3 regions of the Streptomyces sp. NPDC004610 genome follow, and region 1 is predicted to be linked to each of the others. Evidence: predicted binding sites of a transcription regulator. Region 1 holds the regulator's gene; each other region holds the start of a gene.
What was found. The regulator HrcA, encoded in region 1, represses chaperone genes, less so after heat shock. The targets are predictions, from matches to a motif close to TTNGCACTCNGNNNNNCNGAGTGCNAA.
Positions count from the first base shown of each region.

Region 2: a site for HrcA is predicted at 2,999-3,025, ahead of groL (chaperonin GroEL). Genes of this name have one in related genera too.
Region 3: a site for HrcA is predicted at 3,534-3,560, ahead of groES (co-chaperone GroES). Genes of this name have one in related genera too.

Region 1 is NZ_JBEXLA010000014.1:1,508-11,962, reverse strand. It holds gene ABZX40_RS17425 (S41 family peptidase) at 1-2,308, opposite strand, end outside; gene ABZX40_RS17420 (hypothetical protein) at 2,408-2,983, opposite strand; gene ABZX40_RS17415 (16S rRNA (uracil(1498)-N(3))-methyltransferase) at 3,132-3,875, opposite strand; gene ABZX40_RS17410 (nitronate monooxygenase) at 3,872-4,948, opposite strand; gene dnaJ (molecular chaperone DnaJ) at 5,917-7,053, opposite strand; gene hrcA (heat-inducible transcriptional repressor HrcA) at 7,054-8,070, opposite strand; gene ABZX40_RS17395 (MBL fold metallo-hydrolase) at 8,267-8,998, shown strand; gene ABZX40_RS17390 (DUF3097 domain-containing protein) at 9,041-9,856, shown strand; gene ABZX40_RS17385 (Uma2 family endonuclease) at 9,840-10,412, opposite strand.
Region 2 is NZ_JBEXLA010000007.1:127,039-137,493, forward strand. It holds gene ABZX40_RS09990 (glucosyl-3-phosphoglycerate synthase) at 1-167, opposite strand, end outside; SAM riboswitch class I at 360-541, shown strand; gene thrC (threonine synthase) at 560-1,843, shown strand; gene ABZX40_RS10000 (MoaD/ThiS family protein) at 1,932-2,210, shown strand; gene ABZX40_RS10005 (cold-shock protein) at 2,599-2,802, shown strand; gene groL (chaperonin GroEL) at 3,187-4,809, shown strand; gene ABZX40_RS10015 (metallophosphoesterase) at 5,118-6,002, shown strand; gene ABZX40_RS10020 (MFS transporter) at 6,204-7,700, shown strand; gene ABZX40_RS10025 (hypothetical protein) at 8,179-8,748, opposite strand; gene ABZX40_RS10030 (PTS transporter subunit EIIC) at 8,745-10,238, opposite strand; gene murQ (N-acetylmuramic acid 6-phosphate etherase) at 10,255-10,455, opposite strand, start outside.
Region 3 is NZ_JBEXLA010000022.1:10,518-20,972, forward strand. It holds gene ABZX40_RS23680 (DEAD/DEAH box helicase) at 1-1,215, shown strand, start outside; gene groL (chaperonin GroEL) at 1,337-2,962, opposite strand; gene groES (co-chaperone GroES) at 3,080-3,388, opposite strand; gene ABZX40_RS23695 (DUF4232 domain-containing protein) at 3,934-4,563, shown strand; gene ABZX40_RS23700 (polysaccharide deacetylase family protein) at 4,607-5,392, opposite strand; gene ABZX40_RS23705 (polysaccharide deacetylase family protein) at 5,389-6,282, opposite strand; gene ABZX40_RS23710 (methyltransferase domain-containing protein) at 6,409-7,578, shown strand; gene ABZX40_RS23715 (sigma-70 family RNA polymerase sigma factor) at 7,696-8,922, opposite strand; gene ABZX40_RS23720 (YciI family protein) at 9,042-9,398, opposite strand; gene ABZX40_RS23725 (LCP family protein) at 9,539-10,455, opposite strand, start outside.

The DNA of each region.
Region 1 (10,455 bases):
GCCAGGTGCCGTCCTCGTGGCGGGAGAGGTCGGCGCCGAGCAGGCCCTGCCGGGCGGAGCCGCCGCCGTGGCCGCGGGGGATGACATAGGCGTGGGAGGTGCCCAGTTCGCCCTGGACCTCCCAGAGGAGGTCGACCAGGTCGTCGTGGGTGGCGATCCGGTCGACGAGGGGCCGGTAGCGGTCGAGGACGGCGGTCCAGTCGACGCCGTTCATGTCGGGGCGCCAGAAGTGGTCGCGCATGATGCGGCCGGTCTCGTCGTACATCTGGAGCCACTCGGCGCCGGGGTCGACCTGCTGGCGGATGCGGGCGAGGTCGACGGTGATGTTGCTGTCGCTGTCGTCGTCGCCGGAGGCCCGCCGGTCGCTGGGGACGACCTTGAGGCGGCCGTCGGTCCACAGCAGGACGCGTTTGCCGTCGCCGCTGACCTCGAAGTGGTCGGCGTCGGCGGCGAGATGCTCGATGCGCTGCTGGGCGAGGTCGTAGCGCTCCAGCTCGGTCTTGGGGTCGGGGGCGTCCGGGGTGGCCCGGGAGGCGCCGAGGACGCCCTGCACGGGGTGGCGCAGCCACAGGACGCCGTCCTTGGCGGCCCGGAGGTTGGAGTAGCGGCCCGCCTCCACCGGGAAGGGGACGATCCGGTCGGCGAGGCCGTCGAGGTCGATCCGGGTGGCCGGGGTGCCCTCGCCCTCGGGGGTCTCGTCCTTGTCCGGCGCCTCGAAGGGCCGTCCGTGGCGCTGCGGTCCGAAGGGGGACGGGGTGGTCGCGGCCAGGGTGATGAGGTGGGGGCGGTCGCCGACGACGAAGGCGAGGTCGAAGACGTGTTCGTCGTAGACCGGGTCGAAGGAGCGGTTGGAGAGGAAGGCGAGGTGCTTGCCGTCGGGGGTGAAGGCGGGCGCGTAGTCCTGGAAGCGCAGCGGGGTCGCCTCGGTGACGGTGAGGTCGGTGGTGTGGGCGAGGCGGAGCTGGCTGAGCGGGCGGGGGCCGGGGTGGGACCAGGCCAGCCAGCCGGAGTCGGGGGAGAAGGCGAGGTCGGCGACGTCGCCGTCCTCGCTGCGGTCGACCTCGCGGATCTCGCCGCTCTCCCGCTCGACCAGCAGCAGCCGTCCGTCGTGCGCGGCGACGGCGATCCGGCTGCCGTCGGGGGCGACGGCCAGCTCCAGGACCCGGCCGAGCTGCCCGGCGCCGATGCGGCGGGGGGTGGCGTCGGGGGCGGTGCCGGTGGCGGGGGCGAATTCGAGGGCGTCCTCGCCCTCGGCGTCGGTGACCCACACCACCCGTTCCTCGCCGTCGACGCGGAAGGTGTGCGGCAGCCGGTTGCGGACGCCGGGGTCGGCGGCGAGGGCGCGGGCCGGGCCGGAGCGGTGGGTGACCCAGTGGACGGCGCCGCGGACGGCGACCGCGCTGCCGCGGGCGGTGTGGTCGGGCGAGGCGGCGCCGAACCAGCGGGCGGCGTTGACGGGGTAGGGCTGGCGGTCGGTGCGCTGCCCGCCGAGGCGTACGTCCAGGGGGCGGGGCGCGGTGCCGGGGTCCAGGTCGTCCAGGAGCCACAGCTCACCGGCGGACGCGTACACCACCCGGGTGCCGTCGCCGGACGCCTGGCGGGCGTAGAAGCCGTCCAGGGGGGTGTGGCGGCGCAGGCCGGTGCCGTCGGCGAGGGAGGAGTAGAGGGCTCCGGTGCCCTCGTGGTCGGAGAGGAACGCGAGCCGCTCCCCCACCCAGACCGGGCACTCCAGGTTCCCGTCGAGGTCCTCGTGGAGCCGGACGAAGCCGCCGTCGCCGTCGCGGTCGATCCAGAGCTTGCCGGCCGTGCCGCCCCGGTAGCGCTTCCACCAGGCGGCCTCGCGGCCCATGGGGGCGGACAGCAGGACGGTGGCGGGGCCGTGGACGACATCGCCGACGGGGCCGTACGGGAGGGTCTCGGCGGGGCCGCCGTCGGGCGGGAGCGCGCGGGCCCAGGTGCGGCGCAGGCTGGCCTGGCCGTGGGTGGAGAGGGCGAGGATCCGGCCGTCGGGGGTCCAGCCGCGGACCTGGGTCTTGGCGCTGCCCCAGTGGGTCAGCCGCCGGGAGGGGCCGCCGTCGACGGGGGCGAGATGGACCTCGGGGGCGCCGTCACGGGTGGAGGTCCAGGCGACGGCGGTGCCGTCGGGCGAGATGCGCGGCATGGTGACGGGCATGTTGTCGGCGCTGACGCGCCAGGCCCGCCCGCCCTCCAGCGGGGCGATCCAGACGTCGTCCTCGGCGACGAAGGCGACCAACTCGCCCTGGACATGCGGAAACCGGAGGTACGCAGGCGCTGGGGACTGAATCACCCGATCACCCTATGCAGGTGCGGCGATTCCGCACAGGGGTTTGGGATCACTTGCCGCGGCCTTGGCGCGGAGCGGGCCCCGGCGCCCGGAAGGGAGGGTTCATTTGCCCTCTGGCCAGCACTGGGGGTCGCTCTGGCAGTAGACGGTCCGGGTGACGGTGACCGTGGCGGTGGGTCCGGCGCCGCCGCCCGGCTGATTGACCGGCGGGGCGCCGGTGGCGTCGCAGTCGCCGAGGGCGGTGATCTGGAAGAGCTGCTTGCCGTCGACCTTGGCGGTGAGGTCACCGCGGATGCAGGCCCCTCTCACCGCCCGGGTGACCTTGCCGGTGACGGTGATGTCCTTGCCGTCGGTGGTATGGCCCTCGCAGTCGACATCGGCGACGGTGTTCTCGCTCGCGGAGGGGCTGGGGGTGGCGCGGTCGCCGTAGTCGGCGGTGCAGGTGAGCCAGCGCACCCGGGTGTCGCGGCGCTCCAGTTCCCGGGTGAGGAGTTGGTCGCTGGTGAAGGTGATCGTCGCGGTGGACAGGGTGTTCACCGGCTCGCAGGCGACGGTCGCGCCCACGCCGAGCAGCACGCCCAGGGCGGCACCGGCCGCCCGCCGCGCCCGGCGCCCCGCCGGGGTCCGCCGTACCGTCTGCCGTGCCGTCCGCCATGCCCGGTGCGCTGCTGCCCCCATGGAAGGCAGCGTGCCATCGTCGGGGCCGTCGCGGTAGTACGCCTTCGGGGCGCACGGGATTGCGGGGTCTCGTTCTGGGTGACAGTCCGGGTGATGGTTCGAGTGATGGTTCGGGTGACGGTGCGAGTGGCGGTTCGGGGAAGGCCGTTCAGGACGACCAGCGGCCGGTGCGGCCCAGCAGCAGGGCCGCGGCGGCGGTGCCTGCGGTCGAGGTGCGCAGCACGGTCGGTCCGAGTTGGTGGGGCCGGGCCCCGGCCGCCTCGAACAGCGCGAGCTCCTCGGGGGTGACACCGCCCTCGGGTCCGACGACCAGCACGATCGTGCCGGTGGCGGGCAGTTCGGCCGTGGCGAGCGCGTTCTCGCCGCTCTCGTGGAGCACGGCGGCGAAGTCGGCGGCGGCGAGCAGATCGGCGACCTCCTTGCCGGTGTGGAGGGCGGCGATCTCGGGGAAGCGGGTGCGGCGGGACTGCTTACCGGCCTCGCGGGCGGTGTTCCGCCACTTGGCCAGGCCCTTGGCAGCGCGTTCGCCCTTCCACTGCGTGATGCAGCGGGTGGCGGCCCAGGGCACGATCGCGTCGACCCCGACCTCGGTCATGGTCTCGACGGCGACCTCACCGCGGTCGCCCTTGGGCAGCGCCTGGACGACGGTGAGGCGGGGCTCGGGGGCGGGGTCCTCGGCGACGCTGTCCAGCTGGACGATCAGCCGGTCCTTGCCCTCGGTGCCGGTGACCACGCAGTCCGCCCAGCGTCCGGCGCCGTCGGTGAGGATCACGTCCTCGCAGGGCCGCAGCCGCTTCACGGAGACCGCGTGGCGGCCCTCGGCGCCGTCCAGCACGAACCGTCCGCCGTCCCCGGCGTGGAAGTGCGCGACGACGAAGACCGGGGCGGTCATCCGGCACCGCCCTGGGCGGACACCGCGGCGCCGGTCACGGCGAGTTCGGCGACCAGTACCTCGATCAGCTGGGCGGCGGGCATCTCCCGGGCCATCCGGTGGCCCTGCCCCGCCCACAGGGCCATGCCCTGGGCGTCCCCGGCCTTGGCGGCGGCCTTGCGCAGCGGCGAGGTCAGATGGTGGATCTCGGGGTAGGCGGAGGGGGCGTAGGGGCCGTGCTCGCGCAGGAAGCGGTTGACCAGGCCGCGGGCGGGGCGGCCGGAGAAGGCGCGGGTGAGCTGGGTACGGCCGAAGAGGGGGTCGGTGAGGGCCCGCTTGTGCAGGGGGTTGGCGCCGGACTCGGGGGTGATGAGGAAGGCGGTGCCGAGCTGGGCGGCCTGGGCGCCTGCGGCGAGGACGGCGGCGATCTGGGAGCCGCGCATGATGCCGCCGGCGGCCACGATCGGCAGGGCGACGGCCTCGCGGATCTGGGCGACGAGGGAGAGCAGGCCGAGTCCGGAGCCGTCGTTCTCGGCGAGGTCGCGGTGGGTGCCCTGGTGGCCACCGGCCTCCAGGCCCTGGGCGATCACACCGCCCGCCCCGGCCCGCTGCACGGCGAGGGCCTCCTCGGGGGTGGTGGCGGTGACCAGGGTGAGGGTCCCGGCCCGGCGCAACGACTCCAGGACCTCGGGCGCGGGCACCCCGAAGTGGAACGAGACCACGGGTACGGGGTTGTCGAGGAGTACGGCGAGCTTGGCGTCGTAGCCGTCGTCGCGGCCACTGTCGGGGTCGCCCAGCTCGGCCTCGTACCAGGCGGCCTCACCGGCCAGCTGATGGGCGTAGACATCGACGGCGGCGGGGTCGGCGGTGTCGGGCTGGGGCATGAAGAGGTTGACGCCGAAGGGCTTGTTGGTGAGCCCGCGCAGCTGCTTGATCTCCTGGTACATGCCGTCGGCCGTCTTGTACCCGGCGGCGAGGAACCCGAGCCCACCGGCCTCGGACACGGCGAGCGCCAGATGCGGCACGGAGACGCCGCCCGCCATGGGGGCCTGCACGATCGGGTGCGGAAAGAGATCGGTCAGCGCGGAGGACATGACCGCATGTTGTCACGTCCCCCGTGAAGCTCCGAATCCGCCCTTACGCCCGGCATAGGCCAGAGGCATGGGGACGGATGGGGACAAACGCGGGGGCGGATTTCGGGGCCGGGGGGTGGGGTGGTGGGGTGGACCGGACGGGGCCGGATTCCGGACCATGCGGGGTCACGGTGCGGACCGGGTGGGGGCGCTGTTGTGGACCATGCGGGGTCACGGTGTGGACCGGGTGGGGGCGATGCTGTGGACCACGCGGGGTGGCGCTGGGGACCGGACGGGGGTCACGTCGTGGACCACGCGGGGGCCGGGCTCTGGACCACGCAGGGTCGGAGTGTGGACGGCACGGGGTGGGACTCCGGACCACGCCGGGCGACGGTGGGGGGCGGGTGGCGTCGGCCCTGGGCCACGCCGGGCGGGGCTGGCTTGGGACGACGGCGGGACACGCTCGGGCCGGACGGGCCGCAGTGGTGGACCACGCCGGGCGGCGCTCCGGGCCGGGCGGAGGGCTGGCTCTGGACCACGCCAGGGTCAGGCTCCGGGCTGAACGGGGCCACGCGGCGGACCACGCCAGGTCACCCTCGGCCGGACGGGGTCGGATCTGGACCGCGCCGGGCGACGCTCCGGGCCGGCGGACGGAGCCACGCCGTGGACCGCGCCGGTCAGGCTCGGGACCGCCCACCAAGTCGCACCCTGGACCACGGACCACCCGCCGCGCCGGAGGGAGACCGACCGGGCGCGTACACCGGACCGCGCATCGGGCCGACACCGGACGGAGACCAGCCCCGCACCACGCCGGAGATCAGCCCCGCACCACGCCGGGGACCGGACCGTGCACCCGGCCGCAGACCGTGCGGCCCCGGACCGCAGACCAGCCCCGCACCGAACCGCCCCGCACCGCCCCGAAGACCGGGCCGCCCACCGGACCCGAAGCCGAAGCCCCGGCGGCAGCCGCCCCATCCCCTCCCGGCGTCTCAGCGCCCGTTGAACGCGTCCTTCAGTCGGGAGAACAGCCCTTGCTGGCCGGGTTGAAACTGGCCCGTGGGCCGCTCCTCGCCCCGCAGCTTGGAGAGCTCCCGTAGCAGCCGTTCCTGCTCGGGGTCCAGCTTGGTCGGGGTCTGCACCTCGACATGGACGATGAGATCGCCGCGTCCGCCGCCGCGCAGATGCGTGACGCCCCGGCCGTGCAGGGGGATCGACTGGCCGGACTGGGTGCCGGGCCGGATGTCGACCTCCTCCATGCCGTCGAGGGTCTCCAGCGGCACCTTGGTGCCGAGGGAGGCCGCGGTCATGGGGATGGTCACCGTGCAGTGCAGATCGTCGCCGCGGCGCTGGAAGACGGAGTGCGGCAGTTCGTGGATCTCGACGTAGAGGTCACCGGCGGGGCCGCCGCCGGGGCCGACCTCGCCCTCACCGGCGAGCTGGATCCGGGTGCCGTTGTCGACACCGGCCGGGATCTTCACGGTGAGGGTGCGCCGGGAGCGGACCCGGCCGTCGCCGGCGCACTCCGGGCAGGGGGTCGGTACGACCGTGCCGAAGCCCTGGCACTGGGGGCAGGGGCGGGAGGTCATGACCTGGCCCAGGAAGGACCGGGTGACCTGGGAGACCTCGCCCCGGCCGCGGCACATGTCACAGGTCTGCGCGGTGGTGCCGGGGGCGGCGCCCTCGCCGTTGCAGGTGGAGCAGACGATCGCCGTGTCGACCTGGATGTCCTTGGTCGTGCCGAAGGCGGCCTCGTCCAGTTCGATCTCGATGCGGATCATGGCGTCCTGGCCCCGGCGGGTGCGCGAGCGCGGTCCGCGCTGCGACGCCGTGCCGAAGAACGCGTCCATGATGTCCGAGAAGTTGCCGAAGCCGCCCGCGCCGAAGCCCGCGCCCGCACCGGCGCCCGCCTGCGAGAGGGGATCGCCGCCGAGGTCGTAGACCTGCTTCTTCTGCGGGTCCGAGAGCACCTCGTAAGCGGCGTTGATCTCCTTGAACCGCTCCTGGGTCTTCGGGTCGGGGTTGACGTCCGGGTGCAGCTCGCGTGCGAGCCGGCGGAACGCCTTCTTGATCTCTTCCTGCGACGCGTCGCGGCGCACGCCGAGAACGGCGTAGTAGTCCGTGGCCACTTACGACTCCGCCAGGATCTGTCCGACGTACCGTGCCACTGCGCGTACCGCTCCCATCGTTCCCGGGTAATCCATGCGGGTCGGTCCGACCACGCCGAGCTTGGCAACCGCCTCGCCGCCCGAACCGTAGCCCACCGACACGACGGAGGTGGAGTTGAGTCCCTCATGGGCGTTCTCATGACCGATCCGGACGGTCATGCCCGAATCCATCCCCTCGCCCAGCAGTTTGAGGAGGACGACCTGCTCCTCCAGCGCCTCCAGGACGGGGCGGATGGTGAGGGGAAAATCATGTCCGAAGCGGGTGAGATTGGCCGTGCCGCCGATCATCAGGCGCTCCTCGGTCTGCTCGACCAGCGTCTCCAGGAGTGTGGAGAGTACCGTCTGGACGGTCCCCCGGTCCTCGGCTTCGAAGCTCTCGGGCAGATCCTGGACCAGGGGCGGCACATCCGGGAAGCGGCGGCCGGCCACCCGGCTGTTGAGCCGGGCCCGCAGATCCGCGAGCGACGCCTCGCCGAACGGCGCCGGGCAGTCCACCAGCCGCTGCTCGACCCGCCCGGTGTCGGTGATCAGCACCAGCATCACGCGCGCGGGCGCCAGCGCCAGCAGTTCGACATGGCGGACCGTGGACCGGGTCAGCGAGGGGTACTGGACGACGGCGACCTGCCGGGTGAGCTGGGCGAGCAGCCGTACCGTGCGCCCCACGACGTCGTCGAGGTCGACGGCGCCGTCCAGGAAGCTCTGGATGGCGCGCCGCTCGGCGCCGGACATCGGCTTGACCTCGGCGAGCTTGTCGACGAAGAGGCGGTAGCCCTTGTCCGTCGGGATGCGCCCGGCGGAGGTGTGCGGCTGCGCGATGAAGCCCTCGTCCTCCAGGGCCGCCATGTCGTTGCGCACGGTGGCCGGGGAGACGCCCAGGTTGTGCCGCTCGGTGAGCGCCTTGGAACCGACCGGCTCCTCGGTGCCGACGTAGTCCTGGACGATGGCGCGCAGCACCTGAAGTCTTCGTTCACTGAGCATCCCGCGCACACCTCCTGCGGCCGTCGTCCCGCGCCCCGTCCACCACCGTCTACCCCGGCACTGTCCCTGGCACTCTGCATCACCGAGTGCCAACCCTGCCCGGCCCAGTGTACGGCGGTGGGGTGCGGGCCGGGCAAGGCCGGTCCGGACGGGCCGTACGGGGCTGTGGGGCGGGGCGTACCGCTAGCGTCGCCGTATGAGGGTCACTTGGGAAGAGCTGGGCTGGGAGCGGCTGCGGTCCGGCGTCGGACGGTCCCGGCTGCCGGGCTGGGACTGCACGGTGGGGCTGGTGCGCGGCGCGGGCGGGGCGCTGCTGATCGACGCGGGGTCGAGCGCGCGCGAGGGCACGGCACTGCGCGATCAGGCGCGGCGGCTGGCGGACGGCCCGGTGACCCATCTCGCGCTCACCCACCCGCACTTCGACCATGTGCTCGGCATGGCGGCGTTCGGGGAGGCGGAGGTGTTCGGCGCGACGGGGCTGGCGGCGGCGCTCACCGCCCCCGGGGCGCGGGAGGAGCTGCGGGCGGACGCGGTGCGCCACGGGCTGCCGGAGGCGGACGCGGCGCGGGCCGCCGCCCGTCTGTCCGCCCCCGCCCACGAGATCACCGGCGAGCGGGCCCTCGACCTGGGCGGCGGCCCGCGGGTGCTGCTGGTGAACGCCGGTCCCGGGCACACCGCGTACGACCTGGCCGTGCTGGTGCCGGGTGATCCGGCGGTGGTGTTCTGCGGTGACCTGGTCGAGGAGTCGGGCGCTCCGCAGGCGGGGCCGGACGCCGTGCCGGAGCGGTGGCCGGGGGCGCTGGACCGGCTGCTGGCGCTGGGCGGCGAGGACGCCCTGTATGTGCCCGGTCACGGGGCGGTGGTGGGGGCGGCGTTCGTCCGGGAACAGCGGGCCGCGCTGGCGGCCCGTTTCGGCGTGTCGCCCTGACCGGGCACCGGCTTCTCCCCGCCCGGAACTATCGTCATCCGAATGCGCCAGTACTCTGCGGATCTCACCCCTGGGTGGAAGAAGCCGAAGCCCGTTCCCGAGGTCCCCGCGGACCCCGGTCTCGTGGTGGAGGAGCCCGGCACCGGTTTCTGCGGCGCGGTGATCCGCTGCGAGGCGGGCACGGTCACGCTGGAGGACCGCTTCGGCAAGCACCGGGTCTTCCCGCTGGAGCCGCGCGGCTTTCTGCTGGAGGGCCGGGTGGTCACCCTGGTCCGCCCGTCCGGCACGGGCACGGCTCCGGTACGGCCCACCCGCACCGCCTCCGGCTCCGTCGCCGTACCGGGCGCCCGCGCGCGGGTGGCCCGCGCGGGCCGTATCTATGTCGAGGGACGGCACGACGCCGAGCTGGTCGAGAAGGTGTGGGGCGACGATCTGCGGATCGAGGGCGTGGTCGTGGAGTACCTGGAGGGCGTCGACGACCTCCCGGCGATCGTCGCCGCGTTCGATCCCGGCCCCGACGCCCGTCTCGGCGTCCTGGTGGACCATCTGCTGCCCGGCACCAAGGAGTGGCGGATCGCCCAGTCCGTGACCAGCGACCACGCCCTGGTGGTGGGCCATCCCTACATCGACATCTGGGAGGCGGTGAAGCCCGCCGCCCTCTCCATCCCCGCCTGGCCGAAGGTCCCCCACGGCCAGGACTGGAAGACGGGCGTGTGCCGGGCACTGGGCTGGCCGCCGGAGAACACGGGCGCGGTCTGGCAGGCGATCCTGGAACGGGTCGGCTCCTACCGCGACCTGGAGCCGGAGCTGCTGGGGAGGGTGGAGGAGCTGATCGATTTCGTCACGGCACCAGAGTGAGCGGTGGGAGGGTGCCGAACTTGCTGGTGTCCAGCTCGATCTCGACGAGGGGCAGCCAGACCGGGTCCCCGAACTTCCGGGAGTGCTCGTCCAGGTAGTCGGCCGTGAGTCCGTCACCGGACGGCTCCGACAGCACGACGCACTTGGCCTGGAACGGATCGATGATGAGGTACACGGGAATGCGTCCCGCGGCATAGAGGGCCCGCTTGCGCACATAGTCCCGGTTGGCGCTGGTCCGGGACACGACCTCAAGCAGCAGGGTCACGGCCGGGGCGGGGACGAGGCGTCCCGCGCTGTCGTCAGCGCCGAGTTCCATGACGACGAGATCCGGCTGGGGCTCGCTGTTCAGCTCAGGAAAGGCCACGTCCTGAGTCTGGAGCCGGTCCCAGCGGTCGGCGGGGATCTGGTCCTGCACGGACTGGACGATACGGTTGTGGACCTTGTCGGGCCCGGCCATCATCACGATTTCCCCCCGGATGAGCTCGGCTTTGAAGCCTTCGGGAATGACGAGACTCTCGTAGGCTTCGTGCGTCTGGCGATCATCCACAGCGGTCATCTCCGTGATCCTCCGCTCTCCGCCGCCGCAAGAACGCGGACAG
Region 2 (10,455 bases), on a different contig from region 1:
CGGATGACCGTGACGATGTCGCCGACGGTCGCCTCCTCGTTCAGCGCGGGCAGCACCACGCTGACCGACTGGCCGGTGGCGCGCTTGGCGGCCATGATGCGATGGAGCGGGCGGTCGGACAGGGACCAGGTGCGGGTCATCAGCCAGCGCTCGACTTCTTCCACCACGGTCTGCGGCTCCTCACTGTTCGGACCACTAGGGGGCGTCTCGCGCCCGTATGTGATCCATCTCGCGGTTCGGACGACTATCTCAACTGTGCTGGCCTTCGGTTACAGTCTTGAACAACGCTGATGACCATCGCATGTCGGGGGTCCGCAGCATCCACAACCGCTCAGACAACCGCATGAACAACCACATATTGCTCATCCAGAGGGGCAGAGGGAAACGGCCCGATGAAGCCCCGGCAACCCTCCAGCCGGTCTCGTAGCGATCAGTCCACCGACGGTTTCGGTGTGACGTCACGATCGTCTCCGCGAGGCTCCCGGCTAGGGAAGGTGCCAAATCCGTCTCACGGCGAGATGCGTCGTGGGAAAGATGAGGAGAAAGGGCCTCGCCTCACATGGCTGTGCAGACTGTCGCCAATACCGCGCATTCCATCGTCGATCTCGGACCCGCCGCAGCGCTCTCCTGTCGTGAATGCGGCCATCGCGTCCCGCTCGGCCCGCTCTTCGCCTGCGAGGAGTGTTTCGGCCCGCTGGAGATCGCTTATGACTTCTCGGGCTACGACACCGAGGAACTCCGCGAGCGGATCACCGCGGGCCCCGCGAACATCTGGCGCTACGCCCCCCTGCTGCCGGTCCCGGCGGATGTGGCGGACAAGCCCAATCTGAACCCCGGCTGGACCAATCTCGTCCAGGCCGACAACCTCGCCCGCGAGCTGGGCATCACCGGCCCCCTCTACGTCAAGGACGACTCCGGGAACCCCACCCACTCCTTCAAGGACCGGGTCGTCGCCCAGGCCCTGGAGGCGGCCCGCGCCTTCGGCTTCACCACCCTGTCCTGCTCCTCCACCGGCAATCTGGCCGGCGCGGTGGGCGCCGCCGCCGCCCGCGCCGGATTCCGCTCCTGCGTCTTCATCCCGCACGACCTGGAGCAGGGCAAGATCGTCATGGCCGCGGTCTACGGCGGCCAGCTCGTCGGCATCGACGGCAACTACGACGACGTGAACCGTTTCTGCTCCGAGCTGATCGGCGACCCGGTCGGCGAGGGCTGGGGCTTCGTCAACGTCAATCTGCGGCCCTACTACGCCGAGGGCTCCAAGACCCTGGCGTACGAGATCTGTGAGCAGCTCGGGTGGCGGCTGCCCGACCAGCTCGTGGTGCCGATCGCCTCCGGCTCCCAGCTCACCAAGATCGACAAGGGGCTGAAGGAGCTGATCGCGCTCGGGCTGGTCGAGGACCGCCCCTACAAGATCTTCGGCGCCCAGGCCGAGGGCTGCTCGCCGGTGTCGGCCGCGTTCAAGGCCGGGCACGACGTGGTGCGCCCGCAGAAGCCGAACACCATCGCCAAGTCGCTGGCCATCGGGAACCCGGCGGACGGCCCGTATGTGCTGGACATCGCGCGGCGGACCGGGGGAGCGGTGGAGGACGTCAACGACGCGCAGGTGGTCGACGCGATCCGGCTGCTGGCCCGCACGGAGGGGATCTTCGCGGAGACGGCGGGCGGGGTGACCGTCGGGGTGACGAAGAAGCTGGTCGAGAACGGGGTGCTGGATCCCTCGCTGACGACGGTCGTGCTCAATACCGGGGATGGGCTGAAGACGTTGGACGCGGTGGCGGACACGGGGCTGACGGCGACGATTCGGCCCAGTCTGGAGTCGTTCCGCGACGCCGGGCTCGCATAGATCGTTGTTGTTCGTCTGCGGGCCGGTGGGGCTCGGTCGCGCAGTTCTCCCGCGCCCCCAGTAGGTATCCCATTCCGGAGGTTTCAACATGAGCGTCAGTGTCCGCATCCCCACCATTCTCCGCACGTACACCGGTGGAGCCGCCGAGGTGAGCGCCGAGGGAGCGACCCTCGGAGAGGTCATCGCCGATCTGGAGGCCAAGCACACCGGGATCGCCGCCCGGGTGCTGGATGATCAGGGCAAGTTGCGGCGGTTCGTCAATGTGTACGTCAATGATGATGATGTGCGCTTCGAGCAGGGGCTGGAGACGGCCACGCCCGACGGTGCCGGGGTCTCGATCATTCCCGCCGTGGCCGGCGGCTGCTGAGTTACGCACTGTTCTTTCAATTGCCCCCTCCGTGAGAGAAACGGAGGGGGCAATTCTGCATGGTTAGACGCGGTAGAGTTGGGGAACCGCTGCTGTTCGCGTTCTGAAGCAGCGATGAGAAGTAGCCAAAGTGTGAGGCTTCTTTGCGTCTTTAGTTCTCTTTGTCTGGCCCGACTTGCCCCGAACTCTGGGGAATTCTCCAGAAATTCCCGACCGGTCCTGCCCGGATTTCTCGTCCGATTGACCTGTTGCAGACGGCAGTTGGGCAGATACATTCAGCCGCGGTCGACGCGTTCCGGCGCACGCCCCCAACCCATCGGGGTGCGAGGTATGACCCGGATCCGCGAAGTGTGGATCTGTGCAAGGGCCAGTAATAGGGGAGTTAGGCATGGCTCAGGGCACCGTCAAGTGGTTCAACGCGGAGAAGGGGTACGGCTTCATCGCGGTCGACGGTGGTGCGGACGTCTTCGTCCATTACAGCGCCATTCAGATGGACGGATACCGCACCCTGGAAGAGGGCCAGCGGGTCGAGTTCGAGATCTCGCAGGGCCAGAAGGGCCCGCAGGCCGATATGGTTCGCGTCACCGCCTGAAACGTTTCTGGTACGGAAGGGCCCGCATCCACCTGGGTGCGGGCCCTTCCGGCTGTCCTGGAGGGCCCCGGGAGGACTGCGGAGGGGCTGCGGGGAGACTCCGAAGGGGCCCCGGGAGGGCTCCGGGAGGGCTCGGGGAGGGTTCCGGGAGGGCTGCGGGAGGTGCCCGTCCCCGCTCGGCGGATCATGGCAGGCGCTTGCACTCTCCTAGGGCGAGTGCTAATCATTGGCGTTAGCACTCTGAAGGTGAGAGTGACAACGAAGGACCGGGTCGGTGAGGCCGCAAGCCGGGTGGGGCAAGGAACCACGAGGCAGGCGCGCCGTCCGTCGCGGGCGCGGGCGCGGTCCGAAGAATCACCCCCAGTCCTGGAGGGACCACTTCACATGGCCAAGATCATCGCGTTCGACGAGGAGGCGCGGCGCGGCCTTGAGCGCGGGATGAACCAGCTCGCCGACGCCGTCAAGGTCACCCTCGGCCCCAAGGGCCGCAACGTCGTCCTTGAGAAGAAGTGGGGCGCCCCCACGATCACCAACGATGGTGTCTCCATCGCCAAGGAGATCGAGCTCGAAGACCCGTACGAGAAGATCGGCGCCGAGCTGGTCAAGGAAGTAGCCAAGAAGACGGACGACGTCGCCGGTGACGGCACGACGACGGCTACGGTCCTGGCCCAGGCGCTGGTCAAGGAGGGTCTGCGCAACGTCGCCGCGGGCGCCAACCCGATGGCCCTCAAGCGCGGTATCGAGAAGGCCGTCGAGGCCGTCTCCGGTGCGCTGCTCGACCAGGCCAAGGAGGTCGAGACCAAGGAGCAGATCGCCTCCACGGCCTCCATCTCCGCCGCCGACACCCAGATCGGCGAGCTGATCGCCGAGGCCATGGACAAGGTCGGCAAGGAAGGCGTCATCACCGTCGAGGAGTCCCAGACCTTCGGTCTGGAGCTCGAACTGACGGAGGGCATGCGCTTCGACAAGGGCTACATCTCCGCCTACTTCGCCACCGACATGGAGCGCATGGAGGCGTCGCTGGAGGACCCGTACATCCTCATCGCGAACTCCAAGATCTCCAACGTCAAGGACCTGCTCCCGCTCCTGGAGAAGGTCATGCAGTCGGGCAAGCCGCTGCTGATCATCGCCGAGGACGTCGAGGGCGAGGCCCTGTCGACCCTGGTCGTCAACAAGATCCGCGGCACCTTCAAGTCCGTCGCGGTCAAGGCGCCGGGCTTCGGTGACCGCCGCAAGGCGATGCTGAACGACATCGCGATCCTCACCGGCGGCGAGGTGATCTCCGAGGAGGTCGGTCTCAAGCTGGAGAACACGACCCTGGACCTGCTCGGGCGGGCCCGCAAGGTCGTCATCACCAAGGACGAGACCACGATCGTCGACGGCGCCGGGTCCTCGGACCAGGTCGCCGGCCGGGTCAACCAGATCCGCGCCGAGATCGAGAACTCCGACTCCGACTACGACCGCGAGAAGCTCCAGGAGCGCCTGGCGAAGCTCGCGGGCGGCGTGGCCGTCATCAAGGCCGGTGCCGCGACCGAGGTGGAGCTCAAGGAGCGCAAGCACCGTATCGAGGACGCCGTGCGCAACGCCAAGGCGGCCGTCGAGGAGGGCATCGTCGCCGGTGGTGGCGTGGCCCTGCTCCAGGCTTCCTCGGTCTTCGAGAAGCTGGAGCTGGAGGGTGACGAGGCGACCGGCGCGGCTGCGGTCAAGCTCGCGCTGGAGGCTCCGCTGAAGCAGATCTCCGTCAACGCCGGTCTTGAGGGCGGCGTCGTGGTGGAGAAGGTCCGCAACCTCACCCCGGGTCACGGTCTCAACGCCGCGACCGGTGAGTACGTGGACATGATCGCCGAGGGCATCATCGACCCGGCGAAGGTGACGCGCTCGGCGCTTCAGAACGCCGCGTCGATCGCCGCGCTGTTCCTCACCACGGAGGCGGTCATCGCCGACAAGCCGGAGAAGGCCGCGGCGCCTGCGGGTGGCGGTATGCCGGGTGGTGACATGGACTTCTGATCGGCTGCTGTCGATCACGTCCTTCGGTTCGAGGGCGGCACGTTCCGGGAGACCGGGGTGCCGCCCTTGGGCGTTTTCGGGGGGTGGGTGCGGGCCGGTGGGGCTTGTTCGCGCAGTTCCCCGCGCCCCTGAAAGCAGGGCGTGAGCGCCAGGGCCTTTAGGGGCGCGGGGAACTGCGCGATCAGCCCCCACCGGCCCGCACTCGAAAAACCCGCCCGGCAGACCCCGTCAATCCCCCCGCTCCCCACAACGGGGTACTTCTGTTCATACGCCCCACGCGGACGCGTCCACGTCGCTAGCGTGCCGCCATGCGGATCCTCCATCTGTCCGACACTCATATCGAGCGGATCGCCGGACCCAACCGGCACGGCGTCGACGCCACCGAATCGTTGCGGCTGATGCTCGGCGAGCTGCGACATCAGCGCGGGGTCGACGCGATGATCGTCACCGGGGACATCGCTGACGACGGCGCGGTGGAGTCGTACACCCTGGCGAGGGAGCTGATCGGGGGGTTCGCGGCGCGGCTCGGGGTGCCGTTGTTCTTCACCACCGGCAATCACGACGACCGCGCCGCCTTCGGGAAGGTCCTCGGCAGCGGGCATCTCGCGGTCGACGGCTCGGACGCGGCAAAAACGGTCCTCTCCTCCGCCGAGGGCGAGAAGGCCGCGGTCAGCGTGGTGCGCGGCTACCGGTTCATCACCCTGGACTCCCTGATCCCCGGCCAGGTCTACGGCGGTCTCAGCGACGCCCAGCTCGACTGGCTGAACGATCTGCTGCGCACCACCGCCGAGCGGGGCACGATCGTCGCCTTCCACCATCCGCCGATCGCCATGGACGTCGACACCCAGCGCGCCTTCGGGCTGCGCAATCCGCGTTCGCTGGCGGAGGTGCTGCGGGGCAGCGATGTCCGGGTGGTGCTGACCGGGCACTTCCATCTCCAGCTCCTCGGGCTGCTCGCCGCGATCCCGGTCTGGGTCGGCCCGGCGGTGGTGAACCGCATCGACCTCACCGCCCGCCCCGGCGCCGAGCGGGCCGTGCGGGGGGCGTCCGCGTCGGTGGTCGATGTCGGCGGGGCCGCGGGGCCGCTCTTCCACACCCTGCACGCCCGTGACCCGCGCGCCCACGAGACCGTCTACGAGCTGGACGAGGACCAGGTGCTGGATGTCATCGAGGCGCGGGGTTGGGTGCGGTAGCCCCTCCGGGGGGGGGAGAGAGAGAGGCTGCGAGCGGGGGCTTATGGGCCGGGGGCCTGCGGCGCGCTTTCCCTCGCCCCCGCCCTCGCTCTTGCCCCCGTCTCCGCCCCGATTCTGACCAGTGTTTCTTGAGTAACTCAAGCAAGTAAATTATCGTTGCCTCGGTCAATGATCTGGTGATGTTCCGACGGAGGCTCCGACATGTCCGACTCGCTCTCCCCCACCGCCGCGACCGGGGGCGCGGCACCGCCGCGGAGCATGGCCGTCGTCGTGGTCCTCGCCTTCAGCGGGATCGTCGTCGCGCTGATGCAGACGCTGGTCATCCCGATCGTCCCGGAGCTGCCGCGGCTGCTGGACGCGAACGCGTCCGACGCCGCCTGGGCCGTCACCGCCACCCTGCTCGCGGCGGCCGTGGCCACCCCGGTGATGGGGCGGCTCGGGGACATGTACGGCAAGCGGCGGATGCTGCTGGTGTCCGTGGCCCTGCTGGTCGCCGGGTCCGTCGTCGCCGCGCTCAGCGACTCGCTCGCCCCGATGCTCGTGGGCCGGGTGCTCCAGGGCCTGGCCTCCGGGGTGATCCCGCTCGGCATCAGCATCATGCGCGACGAACTGCCCGCCGAGCGGCTCGCCTCCGCCACCGCCATGATGAGCGCCTCGCTCGGCGTCGGCGGCGCCCTCGGACTGCCCGCCGCCGCCCTGATCGCCGACAACTTCGACTGGCACATCCTGTTCTGGGCCTCGGCGGTGCTCGGTGTGGTGGCCGGGGCGCTGGTGATCGCCCTCGTCCCGGAGTCGCCGGTGCGCACGGGCGGCCGGTTCGATGTGCCCGGTGCCGTCGGGGTGGCCGTGGGGCTGGTCTGTCTGCTGCTCGCGGTCTCCAAGGGCGCCGACTGGGGCTGGACGAGTGCCACCACGCTGGGGCTGTTCGCCGCCGCCGTGCTGGTGCTGCTGATGTGGGGGCGCTATGAGCTGCGCACCCGGGAGCCGCTGGTCGATCTGCGGTCCACCGTCCGCCGCCAGGTGCTGGTCACCAATCTCGCCTCGATCGCCGTCGGCCTCGCCATGTTCGCCATGTCCCTGGTGATGCCGCAGATCCTCCAGATGCCGGCCGCGACCGGCTACGGCCTCGGGCAGTCCATGCTGGCCGCCGGGCTGGTGATGGCCCCCTCCGGGCTGGTGATGATGGCCACCGCGCCCGTCTCCGCCCTGGTCACCAAGGCCAAGGGGCCCAAGGTGACCCTGATGGTCGGCGCGCTGATCGTGGCCGCCGGGTACGGGCTGAGCATCGCCCTGATGTCCGAGGTCTGGCACTTCGTGCTGGTGTCCTGTGTCATCGGCGCCGGGATCGGCTTCACCTACGGCTCGATGCCCGCGCTGATCATGGAGGCCGTGGAGCCGTCCGAGACCGCCGCCGCGAACAGCTTCAACACGCTCATGCGGTCCATCGGCACGTCCTTCGCCAGCGCGCTCGCCGGGGTGATCCTGGCCCAGATGACCACGTCGTTCGGGCCGGTCGCGCTGCCCTCGCGGGACGGCTTCCGTACGGTGCTCGCGGTCGGCGCGGGCGCGGCGCTGGTGGCCTTCGCGGTCGCCGCGTTCCTGCCCGCCCGGCGGGTGGTTCCCGTGGGGGCCACGACGCTGAAGGCGTCCTCGGCGGAGGAGGGCGGGGCCGAGGTGGAGGCCGTCCGAGAGGTGTGAGCCGCGGCGCCACCGGTTGCCGGGTGGCTCGGCCGGGAGGGGGACCGGCGGCTACCGGTTTTCGGAGGCTCGGTCGCGGGGGTGACCGGTGGCTACGGATTGCCCAGTGGCTCGGTCGGGAGGGGTGACCGGCGGCTACCGGTATCCCGGAGGCTCCGGTCGCGGGGGGTGACCGGCGCCACCGGTTGCCGGGTGGCTCGGTCGGGAGGGGTGACCGGCGGCTGCCGGTTTCCCGGTGGCTCGGTCGCGGGGGATGGCCGGTGGCTACGGATTCCCCGGTGGCTCGGTCGTGAGGGGGACCGGCGGCTGCCGGTTTCCCGGCGGCTCCGTCGTGGGGGATGACCGGCGGCTACCGGTTCTCCAGTGGCTCGGTCGGGAGGGGTGACCGGCGGCTACTGGTTGCCCGGTGGCTCGGTCGCGGGGGATGACCTGCGGCTACAGCTTGCCCGGCGGCTCGGTCGCGGGGGATGACCGGCGGTCACAGGTTGCCCAGTGGCTCGATGTCCGTGCGGATCGGGGTGCCCCAGACCCGTAGGACCTCGTAGTCGGTGAACTCGTGGACCAGGCGGTAGGCCGTCGCCGGGCGGGAGCCGCGGCGCTGGGCGGCGAGATACAGCTCCGCCTCGTGCCGGTCGCGGCGCGGGGTGCCGCACAGCTGCCACTCCTGCCCGTTCCACAGCTCCGGCAGCCAGCGCTGCTGGGGCTGCGGACGGTCGCCGCGCACCCCGTAGCGGGAGGGCGCGCCGGGGGCCGGGCCCGCCGGTCCCGCCGGGCCGTTGAACTCCGCGCGGCGGGCCGCCCGCCGTCGGGTCTCGCACAGCAGGCACAGATCCGGCGCGCTCTCGTCGACCGGGCCGCCCGGGTGCTCGGCGCACCGGGTCGTCGGCGCCGCCGCGGTGACGCCCTCCTCCAGCAGGTCCAGGGCGCGGCGCAGATCCCCGCGGATCTCGTGCAGCTTGGCGTCCGGGGTCGTCCCGGTCAGGGCGTCGCCGTGCTCACCGACGAGTCGGAGGGCACGGCCCAGGGAGGTGAGTTGGGCGTGGTTCATGGGTCCAGTGTCGTATGCCTCAGGCCGAAGGCGTACGTGGCGAGGAAACCGGCCGCGTAACCGGTGGCCAGGCCGCCCCCGTACACCGCCGCCGACGCCCCGAGGCCGTGGTTGCCGGCCAGCAGCGGGAAGAGGGCCCAGCCGGACGGGCCGATCGCGGTCGCGCCGACCTTCACCCCGAGCATCGCGAACACCCCGATGAACGCCCCGCCCGCCGCGCCGCCCACGCACGCCGTCAGGAAGGGGCGGCCGAGGGGGAGGGAGACGCCGTAGATCAGCGGCTCGCCGACGCCGAGCAGGCCCGCCGGGAGCGCGGATCTGATCGTCGTCCGCAAGGAGGTGTCGGCGCGCAGGCGGGCGTAGACGGCCGCCGCCGCGCCGACCTGGCCCGCGCCCGCCATGGCGAGGAGGGGGAGCAGGACGGTGTAGCCCTGCTGCTCGATCAGGGTGGCGTGGACGGGGATCAGGGCCTGGTGCAGGCCCAGCATCACCAGGGGCAGGAAGAGCCCGCCGAGGACCAGGCCCGCGAGGGCGCCGGTGGTGCTCAGCAGCCAGTCGGTAGCGGTGCCGAGGGCGGCGGCGACGGCCCCGGCCGCGTACATCAGGCCGTAGAGGGTGGCCAGGCCCGCGATCAGCACGGTGAGGGTGGGGGTGAGCAGGACATCGAGGGCGGCCGGGATCCGCCCCCGGCACGCCTTCTCCACGACGGTGCCGAGCAGCGCGGCGGCGAGGGCGCCGAGGACGCCGCCCTGGCCGGGGGCGAGGGTCACGCCGAAGGCGGTCACCTGGGCGACCCCGGGGTACACCACCACCGCGGCGACGGCGCCGCCGAGGATCGGGGTGCCGCCGAACTCCTTCGCGGTGAAGTAGCCGACGAAAACCGCGATCAGCGCCATGAAGGCGGCGGCGACGGCGGTCAGCGCCGGGGTCACCCCGGGCAGCCAGCCGGCGTTGCGCAGCAGCCCGGCCAGCCCGGCGAGGATGCCGCAGCCGATGAGGGCGGGGATCAGCGGCACGAAGATGTTCGCGATCCGGCGCAGGGCGGTTCTGGCGGGGGTGGCGTTGCGCTCCCGGCGGCCGACGCGGAGCCGCTCGCCACGGGCGGCGAGTTCCGCGGCGGTGGTGGCGGAGGCCGTTTGCAGGTGTGTCTCGAACTCGGCGGTTGTGCCGGGGGCGGTCTGGAGCCGGGTCTCGAAGTCGGCGGCCGTGCCGGACGCCGCCGCCCGTAGCCGCGTCTTGAATTCCGCCGTCACCCGGGTGACCACCCCCGGCCCCAGCACGATCTGGTACGTGTCGTCGGCGGTGACCGTGCCGAGGACGCCGGGCAGCGCCCGCAGCGCGCTCTCGTCGGCCAGTGCCGGATCGGCGAGGCCGAGGCGCAGCCGGGTCATGCAGTGGGCGACGGAGGTGATGTTCGCCGGGCCGCCGAGGAGGGGGAGGAGGGCCGCGGCGAGCGCGGAGGGTTCGGTCGCGGAGGGGTCGGTACGCACCTCCCGAGGGTGCGGGTCAGGGGGTGGCCGCGGCGAGCGCGGCGCGCAGATGGCCGCCGGACTCCTCCAGAAGGCGGGCGGCGGTGGGGCCGTCCACCCCGGCCAGGATGGTCAGGACGGCGTCCTTGACCTCGCCGTCGGTGGCGGCGAGCGCCCGCTCGATCTCGTCGTCCCGGGCGCCGGTGGCCAGCGCGACGATCCGGTGGGAGCGGGCGCG
Region 3 (10,455 bases), on a different contig from region 1:
GCACGGGACTGTGTGATCGTGTCGACCAGCACGCTCGAACTCGGCATCGACGTCGGTGACCTGGACCGGGTGATCCAGCTCGACGCACCGGCCACGGTGGCCTCGTTCCTCCAGCGGCTGGGCCGTACCGGACGGCGCCCCGGAACCGACCGCAACTGTCTGTTCCTGGCCCTCACCGACGCCGGGTTCCTGTCCGCCTGCGCCCTGCTGCTGGCCTGGTCACGGGGGTGGGTGGAGCCGGTCACCGCACCGCCCGAGCCCCGGCATCTGGCGGCGCAGCAGATGCTCGCGCTGTGCCTTCAGGAGGGCCGCGTCGGCGAGAACCTGTGGCAGGAGTGGTGGGGCGGCCTGGACGCCTTCGGCGGCGGCGCCGAGCCCGTCGTACGGCATCTCGTGGAGCAGGGCTATCTGGAGCGGGACGGCGGCACGCTGTTCATCGGGCCGGAGGCGGAACGCCGATTCGGTGCGCGGCACTTCATGAATCTCACGGCCTCCTTCACCGCGCCGCCGGAGTTCACCGTCCTCAGCGGGCGGACCGAGATCGGCCGCACGGACCCGGATCTGCTCACCGAGGACGTCGCGGGGCCGCGCAAGCTGCTGCTTGCCGGGCGGAGCTGGCTGGTGACCTACATCGACTGGCGGCGCAGGCGCTGCTTCGTGGAGCCCACCGAGGACGGCGGGCGGGCCAAGTGGAGCGGATTCGGGCCGGACCGGGTCCGCTCGTTCACCCTGACCCGAGCGGCCCGTGAGGTGCTGCTCGGCGGCGATCCGCCGGTACGGCTCACCCGCCGGGCGGAGGCGAAGCTGGCCGAGGCACGGGAGACCTTCCTGGACGTGGTGCACCCCGCGGGAAGCATCGTCACACGGCGGGGCGACAGCGATGTGCGCTGGTGGACCTGGGCCGGGCACCGCGCGAACGCCACCCTGGCCGCGTCACTGCCCTCGGTCGTCCTCCCGCACCGCATCCTCGACGACCGCTTCGTACGGCTGCGCGACGATGTCGATCCGGGGACCTGGCAGGTGGCTCGCGCAGATGCCGTGACGGGGCTGACCCTGCCCGAGGTGAACGCGAACGCCGTGCGCGGGCTGAAGTTCGCGGAGGCCCTGCCGCAGCGGCTGGCGGAGGCCACCCTCGCCGCGCGGATGGCGGACCTGGAGGGGGCGAGGGCGGTGCTGGCGGAACCGGCGCGGTTCGTGGTGCGGTCCGAGGACTGAGGACGGAGAACTGAGGGCTGCGGCTCCCGGACGGTCGGCGTGGCCCGCCGTCCGTGCGGCACGCCGGAGGCCCGGCACCCCTCGGGGGGGGTACCGGGCCTCCGGTGATCGCGGTGGTTCGTCAGTGCGAGTGGCCGTGCGAGTGGCCGCCCGCCGGGGCCTCTTCCTCTTCCTTCTTCTCGACGACCAGGGTCTCGGTCGTCAGGAGGAGGGAGGCGATGGAGGCCGCGTTCTCCAGGGCGGAGCGGGTGACCTTGACCGGGTCGATGACGCCGGCCTTGACCAGGTCGCCGTACTCGCCGGTGGCGGCGTTGAAGCCCTGGCCCTTCTCCAGCTCGGCGACCTTGGAGGTGATGACGTAGCCCTCCAGGCCGGCGTTCTCGGCGATCCAGCGCAGCGGCTCGACGGCGGCCTTGCGGACCACGGTGACACCGGTGGCCTCGTCGCCGGTCTTGCCGAGGTTGTCCTCCAGGACCTTCACGGCGTGGACGAGCGCGGAGCCACCACCGGAGACGATGCCCTCCTCGACCGCGGCGCGGGTCGCGGAGATGGCGTCCTCCAGACGGTGCTTCTTCTCCTTCAGCTCCACCTCGGTGGCGGCGCCGACCTTGATCACGCACACGCCGCCGGCCAGCTTCGCGAGGCGCTCCTGGAGCTTCTCGCGGTCCCAGTCGGAGTCGGTGTTCTCGATCTCGGCCTTGATCTGGGAGATCCGGCCCTCGACCTCGGACTTGTCACCGGCACCGTCGACGATCGTGGTGTCGTCCTTGGTGACGGTGATCCGGCGGGCGGTGCCGAGGATGTCGGTGCCGACCTGGTCGAGCTTGAGGCCGACCTCCTCGGAGATGACCGTGGCGCCGGTGAGGACGGCCATGTCCTGGAGCATCGCCTTGCGGCGGTCGCCGAAGCCGGGGGCCTTCACCGCGGTGGCGTTGAAGGTGCCGCGGATCTTGTTGACCACCAGGGTGGAGAGGGCCTCGCCCTCGACATCCTCGGCGATGATCAGCAGCGGCTTGGAGGCGTTGGACTGGATGATCTTCTCCAGCAGCGGCAGCAGGTCGGCGATGGCGCCGATCTTGCCCTGGTGGATCAGGATGTACGGGTCCTCCAGGACCGCTTCCATCCGCTCCTGGTCCGTCACGAAGTACGGGGACAGGTAGCCCTTGTCGAAGGCCATGCCCTCGGTGAAGTCCAGCTCCAGACCGAAGGTGTTGGACTCCTCGACGGTGATGACACCGTCCTTGCCGACCTTGTCCATCGCCTCGGCGATCAGCTCGCCGACCTGCTGGTCCTGCGCGGACAGCGCGGCCACGGCGGCGATGTCGGACTTCTCCTCGATCGGCCGGGCGGTCGCCAGCAGATCCGCGGAGACGGCGGCGACGGCCGCGTCGATGCCCTTCTTCAGGGCGGCCGGGGAAGCACCCGCGGCGACGTTCTTCAGACCCTCGCGCACCAGGGCCTGGGCCAGCACGGTGGCGGTGGTGGTGCCGTCACCCGCGATGTCGTTGGTCTTGGTCGCCACCTCCTTCACCAGCTGCGCGCCGAGGTTCTCGTACGGGTCGTCGATCTCGACCTCGCGGGCGATGGTCACGCCGTCGTTGGTGATGGTGGGGGCGCCGAACTTCTTGTCGATGACGACATTGCGGCCCTTGGGGCCGATCGTCACCTTCACCGTGTCGGCCAGCTTGTTGACGCCGCGCTCAAGGGCGCGACGGGCGTCCTCGTCGAACTTCAGGATCTTCGCCATGACAGCGTGAGCCTCTCGGAATTCTGGGGTGGAAAAGACACTGCGCCCCGGGCGCCCTGTCGAGTTGATGGTCGCGGGGGGCCAGGGGCGCAGTAGAGGAACTTCTGAGGTGAAGAACTACTTCTCGATGATCGCGAGCACGTCGCGGGCCGAGAGGACGAGGTACTCCTCGCCGTTGTACTTCACCTCGGTGCCGCCGTACTTGCTGTACAGCACGATGTCGCCGGTCTTGACGTCGAGCGGCAGGCGCTCGCCGTTCTCGAAGCGACCCGGACCGACGGCGAGGACGACGCCCTCCTGGGGCTTCTCCTTCGCGGTGTCCGGGATGACCAGGCCAGAGGCCGTGGTCTGCTCGGCGTCGAGCGGCTGGACCACGATGCGGTCCTCGAGCGGCTTGATGGCAACCTTGGAGCTGGCGGTCGTCACGATCCGACCTCCCCCTTCGGAGATCTCACGGGGTTAACTGTCTGAGGTGGCGACCAGGTGGATCCGTCGTCGCGGGTGCCGGACCTGCCCGTCGCGTATTGGCACTCTCCAGGGGGGAGTGCCAGACCCGAGACTATGACCGCGATTAGCACTCGGTCAAGCGGACTGCTAATCCCGGCCGGGCGCGGAGGGGGTGGACGGGGGGCGGCCGGGGGGGTGCGGGGGGTTCGGGGCGGCGTCCACGGTGGGTCATTGGTGGGTCAACTGCCCTGCCCGGGTTCAGGAACGGCCGGGTCACGGGTCTGTCCCAGCGGGCGGTGGCGGGCGGGACGTCCGTCGCAGGGGCGGAAACCCCATGCGGGGCGGGCCGGGTCCGGCCGGGTGGCGGGTTCCGGGCCGACGGGTGTGTCACAGGGGTGTCCTATGCGGTCGCCGGACGGAACGGGACTCCCGGCCGGGCCGCTCATGGTGATCGGAACGCCGGGACGCTCGGCACCGCAGACATCACCGAATCCGAACTTCCGCTCGAATCCGAGGAAGACACCATGCGCATCCGCAAGCTCACCTTCGCCGCCCTCGCCGTCGCCGCGAGCCTCTCGCTCACCGCCTGCCAGGGCGAGGACGGCACCTCCGCGGAGAGCGACCCCACCCCCGCCGCCGCCTCCGGCTCGGATACCGCCAAGCAGGGCGGTGCGCAGGACACGGCCACCGAGACCGGGACCGGCGGTACGGACACCACCGAAGGCAACGCCGGTGTCACCAACTGCACCGTCGAGGAACTGGAGATCACCGCGTCCGACGCCACCGTCGACGGCGACGCCGAGGGCACCGTCGCCGTGGAGATGGCCAACATCAGCGGCAGCGACTGCCTGCTCTCCGGGTTCGCGGGCGTCGACCTGGAGACCGACGCGGGCACCCTGTCCGCGGAGCGCAGCGGCGACGCCGGTGAACCGACCGTCCTCAAGGGCGGGGAGTCGGCCTACTTCGGTGTCTTCCACCCGCTCAACGACTCGGGCGGCTCCGGGGTCGGCGTCAGCACGCTGTGGGTGACCCCGCCCAACGAGACCGAGGTCTACAAGGTCGAGTGGCCGGGCGGCACCCTGCCCGTCACGGAGGACGGGTCCGGCTCCGCGGTGCGGGTCGGCGCCATGGGCAGTGTCGGCCAGGGTGGCTGAGCGTGCGGTGCCGGGCGCCGGAGGGCTGGGCCGGGGGCGTCGGTCAGACGTAGTCCTCCAGGCGGCCCACCCGCAGGCCCTGGTCCTCGATCTCCTTCAGGAGCCTGGTGGTGCGGGCTACCAGCGTCGGGCCCGGGGTCTCGTCCGGGGTGACGGAGATGATGTCGCCGGGCAGCAGCCGGTGCGGGCCCTCGGTGAAGTGGGTGTCGGTGTCGGTCGCCGTCACCCGCCACAGCACCAGCGCCTCGACCCCGCAGTCCCGCGCCGCCCTCAGTGTCGTCCCGTCGTACATGCCGTAGGGCGGGCGCAGCAGGGCCGGGCGGATGCCGAAGCGGGACTTCAGTTTGTTCTGCTGGCCGCAGATCTCGGCGCGCTGACCGGCGTACGGCATTCCGCGCAGGGCGGCGTGGTCCATGGTGTGGTTGTGGAGGGTGGCCCCGACCGCGCGCAGCCGGGCGAAGTGGCCGTATCCCGGGCCCGCCACACTGTCCGTCAGGAACAGGCTGACCGGCAGCCGCCGCTCCCGCACCATCTCCACGAACCGCGGATCGCGCTCCGCGCCGTCGTCGTAGGTCAGGAAGACCACCTTGTCGCGGGTCGGGACGCGGGACAGGACCCGGGGGGACTGCGGGGAGGAACGGGGGGTGCCGGAGGGGGCCCGGGGGGAGCCAGAGGGGGTCCGGGGGGAGCCGGAGGGGGACGCGGCGTCTGTGCCCGCGCCGCCGCCGCCCGCCGACTCCACCCAGGCCGACGGGCCGGGGCCCCGGCCGCAGCCGGCCGCCGAGACCGTCAGCAGCAGCAGCGCGGCGGCCAGCAGCCGGTGCCTCACAGGTAGTCCTCCAGGCGGGCGACCGCGTAGCCCTTCTCGGTGACCTTGTCGAGGAAGACCCGGATCATGTCGGGCATGGTGCCGTCCCAGTCGTCGGTGCCCCGGAAGTGGCTGAGGACGATGTCACCGGGGTGCAGATCGCGGTCCCACTCGCGGTACTCCCAGCGGTCGACGAAGACCTCCTCGCTCCACAGCGGGGCGTAGCTGATCCCGCACGCCTTGGCGGCGACCAGGGTGTCCTTGTTGTAGTTGCCGAACGGCGGGCGGAAGAGCAGCGGGCGCTTGCCGTAGCGCTTCTCGATCACGTTCTGCATCCCGCAGATCTGCTGCTTCTGCTCCTCGTAGGACAGGCCCGGCATATAGGGGTGGTCGAGGGTGTGGTTGTTCAGGCCGACGCCCCGGGACTGCATCTGCTTGAAGTGGCCGTAGTCCTCCTTGACCAGGTAGTCGCTGAGGAAGGCGGTGTACGGCACCTTCAGTTCGCTCATCATCCGCAGGAACTCCGGGTCCTTCTCGGCCCCGTCGTCGATGGTGAGGAAGACGATCTTCTCCTTGGTGGGGATCGTGGTGAAGACCGGCGGCAGGTCCTCCGCCTCATGGCCCTCGACCTCGAAGCCCTCCCGGGTGGTGATCACCGGCTTGTGGGCCGGGGGCTCGGGCACCACCAGCGGGGGCCGCTCCAGGCCCCAGCGCTTGGCCGCCGCGATCTGCGCCTGCCGCACGGCCCGCTGCTTCGCCGCCCGGTCCGCCGCGCTCAGCCGCTCCGGGCGCTGCTGGCCGGGGGCGGGCCGTGCGGACCGGTCGTCCGCGCCGCAGGCGGAGGCCAGGGACGCCACCGCGGCGAGGGCCAGTCCGGCGGTCGCCAGCCGCAGACCACCCCTCGCATCCATCGCCCTGTTTTTATCTTTTTGTACGACTTCTCCCATGGCGCCGGATCCTCCCAGCCCCACCCCCCACGACCCCGCCGACACCGCCGCCGGGCGCGCACCATCCACCGACTGGCCCACAATGACCCGGTGAACGACCTCGATCCGCTTCTCACCCCTGACGGCCAAGCCCTGCTCGACGAGGTGCGGGACACCGACCCCGCCGGGGAACTCGCCCTCGCCACCAGGCTGCGCCGCAGCCACCCGGCCCCGCTGGTCTCCGCCGCCCTCGCCCAGGCGCGGCTGCGGCAGCGGGCGGCGGCGAAGTTCGCGGCCGAGGACGCCGGGCGGATGTACTTCACCCCCAACGGGGTCGAGCAGTCGACCCGGGCCTCCGTCGCCGCGTATCGCGCCGCGCGGCTGCGGGAGGCCGGGGTGACCTCGGTCGCCGATCTGTGCTGCGGCATCGGCGGGGACGCCATCGCCCTCGCCCGCGCCGGGATCCGGGTCCTCGCCGTCGACCGCGACCCGCTCACCGCCGCCACCGCCCGCGCCAACGCCGACGCCCTCGGACTCACCGGCCTGATCGAGGTACGGGAGGCCGATGTCACGGAGGTCGAGGTGTCGGGCTTCGACGCGGTGTTCGTGGATCCCGCCCGGCGCGGCGGACGCGGGCGGATCTTCGATCCGGAGGCGTACTCGCCGCCGCTGTCCTGGGCCGTGGCCGCGGCCCGCCGTGCGCCGTGCGCCGCGCTCAAGGTCGCGCCCGGCATCCCGCACGAGGCGGTGCCGGAGGGCGCGGAGGCGGAGTGGATCTCGGACGGGGGGGATGTGAAGGAGGCGCTGCTGTGGTTCGGGGCGGGGGCGGCGGTGCCGGGGGCGGTGCGGGCGACGTTGCTGCCGGGGCCGTACAGCCTGGTGGGGCGTGGGCTGCCGGATCCGGCGGTGCGGCCGGTCGGGCGCTATCTGTACGAGCCCGACGGGGCCGTCATCCGGGCGCATCTGGTGGCGGAGGTCGCCGAGGATGTGGGCGGGGGGCTGATCGATCCGACGATCGCGTATGTCACGGGGGACGAACTGCGGAGTACTCCGTATGCCAGCGCGTACGAGATCAGTGATCGGATGCCGTTCAGTGTGAAGCGGCTGAAGGCGTTGCTGCGGGAGCGGGGGGTGGGGAATCTGACGGTGAAGAAGCGGGGGTCGGCGGTGGGGCCGGAGGAGTTGCGGCGGATGGTTCGGCCTCGGGGGGCGGGGGCGGCGACGGTTTTCTTGACGCGGGTCGATGGGGCGCCGGCGATGTTGGTAGGGCGGCCGGTGTAGGGGGGTGGGTGCGGGTAGTGGGGGCTGAGCGCGCAGTTCTCCCCCAGAGGGGGCACCCCCACCCCCAGAGGGGGTACCCCCAGCGCCCCTAGAAGCAAGGCGTCGGCCCCCATGGAGTTACAAGTCCCGAGCCCTTCGGAGCAATAGGTTCCGTTCCTGTTCGTTGGCCGTCAGTGAGGCCGCCCGGGTGAATTCGGCCCTCGCCTCCTCCTCCCTGCCCAGGCGTTCCAGGAGGTCGCCTCGGACGCTGGGGAGGAGGTGGTAGTCGGGGAGGGCGGGGGCCAGGGCGTCGACGATCTTCAGGGCCTCGGTGGGGCCCTGGGCCATGGAGACGGCCACCGCGCGGTTCAGTTCCACCACCGGGGACGGGGCGCGGGCGGCGAGCAGGGCGTACAGCGTGGCGATGCGCTGCCAGTCGGTCTCCTCGTAGGTGTACGCGTGCGCGTGGCTCGCGGCGATGGCGGCCTGGAGGGCGTACGGGCCCGGGGCGCCCGTGGCGGTGGCGTCGGCCCGGGTCAGGGCGTGGACGCCCCGGGCGATGAGGAGGCGGTCCCAGCGGCGGCGGTTCTGGTCCTTGAGGAGGATCGGGGTGCCGTCGGCCGCGGTCCGGGCCGCGGTGCGGGCGTACTGGAACTCCAGCAGCGCCGCCAGCCCGTGCACCTCGGGCTCCTTCGGCATCAGCGCGGCGAGCTGCCGGGCCAGCCGCAGGGCGTCCTCGCACAGCGCCGGGCGCAGCCAGTCGTCGCCGGCGGTGGCCGCGTACCCCTCGTTGAAGATCAGGTAGATGACGTCCAGGACCGAGCCGAGGCGGGCCTCGCGGTCGGCGCCGTAGGGCACCTCGAAGCCGATGTTCCTGGTGGCGAGGGTGCGTTTGGCGCGGACGATGCGCTGGGCGACGGTCGGCTCCGGGACCAGGAAGGCGCGGGCGATCTCGGCCGTGGTGAGGCCGCCGAGCAGCCGCAGGGTGAGCGCGGTGCGCGCCTCGGGCGCGAGGACCGGGTGGCAGGCCGTGAAGACCAGACGCAGCAGATCGTCGTCGATGTCCTCGGGGTCGGAGGGCTCCGGCGGGGGCGGTACGTCGGTCAGGTCGCGGCCGATCTCGGCCAGCTTGCGGGCGTAGTTCTCACGGCGGCGCACCAGGTCGATCGCGCGGCGCCGGGCGGTGGTCATCAGCCAGGCGCCGGGGTTGCCCGGCACTCCGTCGCGCGGCCACTGCTCCAGGGCGGCGACCAGCGCGTCCTGGGCCAGTTCCTCGGCTATGCCGATGTCCCGGACGATCCGGGTGACGGCCGCGATGATCCGGGGGGACTCCAGCCGGAAGACGGTCTCGACGGTTCCGGGGATCTCGGTGCTGTCGGCCGCGCCGCGCGGGGTTCCGGGGGGCTGTGCGTTCACAGTTCCCCATCGAACACCGCGCGGCGCCGGGCGCCAAACGATTACGGCCGGACGATCACGAGTGAAGGTCAGCCCGCCACGATCTCCCGCAGTTCGCAGGTCACCGTCCAGTACTCCTCGTGCACCTTCAGGAAGCGGGTGACCCACTCCACGGCCTCGGCGCGGTCCTTGCACTGCAACAGGGCGTACCCGCCGATGACCTCCTTGGTCTCGGTGAAGGGGCCGTCGGTGACGGAGATCTTCCCGCCCTCCCAGTGCACCCGGGTGCCCTCGGCGGTGGACGTGAGACCGCCGGTGTCGAGCATGACGCCCGCCTTGGTCATCTCCTCCAGCAGGACCCCCATCCGCTGCATCAGCTCATTGCTCGGGCCGCCCTCGGGGGCGTTCTTCTCGTCGATCCGGATCATGGACATGTAGCGCGGCATGGGACGCTCGCTTTCTTTCGCTTCTCGCTTCTCGGGTGGGGCGGGTTCCTGTTTCTTTTCCGCCTCTCACCCTGTGCGTCGATCGGGGAGACCGGGGATCGACACGCTCGCGAGATTATTTTCCGAACGGCCTCAGGCGCTCAGCGCAGGGACTCCCACAGCTGCCTCGCCTCCGGTTCGTCCGCCACCACCCGGTTGGGGTCCGAGGGCGCCCGTACGACGGGCAGGGTCACCATCTCCAGCGCGTCCGGGGACAGCGCGCGCAGGCTCTCGCCGAAGCCGATCAGCTCGGTCAGGGAGTCCAGCCCGGTGTCGGTGGTGAGGCCGGCGGTGACGGTGGTGGCGACCTCGTACAGCTTGGCCGGGTCGGTCAGCAGGGAGGTGGACGAGATCTGGGCGAGGAGGGCCTTGACGAGTTGCTGCTGGAGTTCGATCCGGGCGAGGTCGCTGCCGCCGGGCAGACCGTAGCGGGTGCGGGCGAGGCCGAGGGCCTGCTCGCCGTCCAGGGTGTGGGTACCGGCGTCCAGGGTGAGGTGGGACAGCTCGTCGTCGATGTCCTGGTCGACGGTGACGGTGACGCCCCCGATGGCGTCCACCAGATTCGCGAACCCGGCGAAGTCGATCTCCAGATAGTGGTCCATGCGGACGCCCGTGAAGGACTCGACGGTCTTGACCGCGCACACCGGGCCGCCGACCGAGTACGCCGTGTTGAACATGACCCCGTGCCGCTCGGGCGACTCCCCGCCGTCCGGCAGCGGGCAGGCGGGCCGGGTGACGAGGGTGTCGCGGGGGATGCTGACGACCTGGCCGGACGTCCCGCCCGCGTCGATGTGGAACACCATCGCGGTGTCCGAGCGGGCGCCGTCGCTGTCGCCGCCGCCGAGCCGCTGGTTCTCCGCGCCGCTGCGCGAGTCGGAGCCCAGCACCAGGATGTTCAGGGCCTCGCCGGGCAGCGGGGCGGCGGCGCCCTCCGCGCCCGTCGAGGGGGTGGGCGACGGTTTGGCGGGGCGGTTGTCGCCGAGCGCGCTGTTGATGTCGACGCTGGTGATGTTGTCGT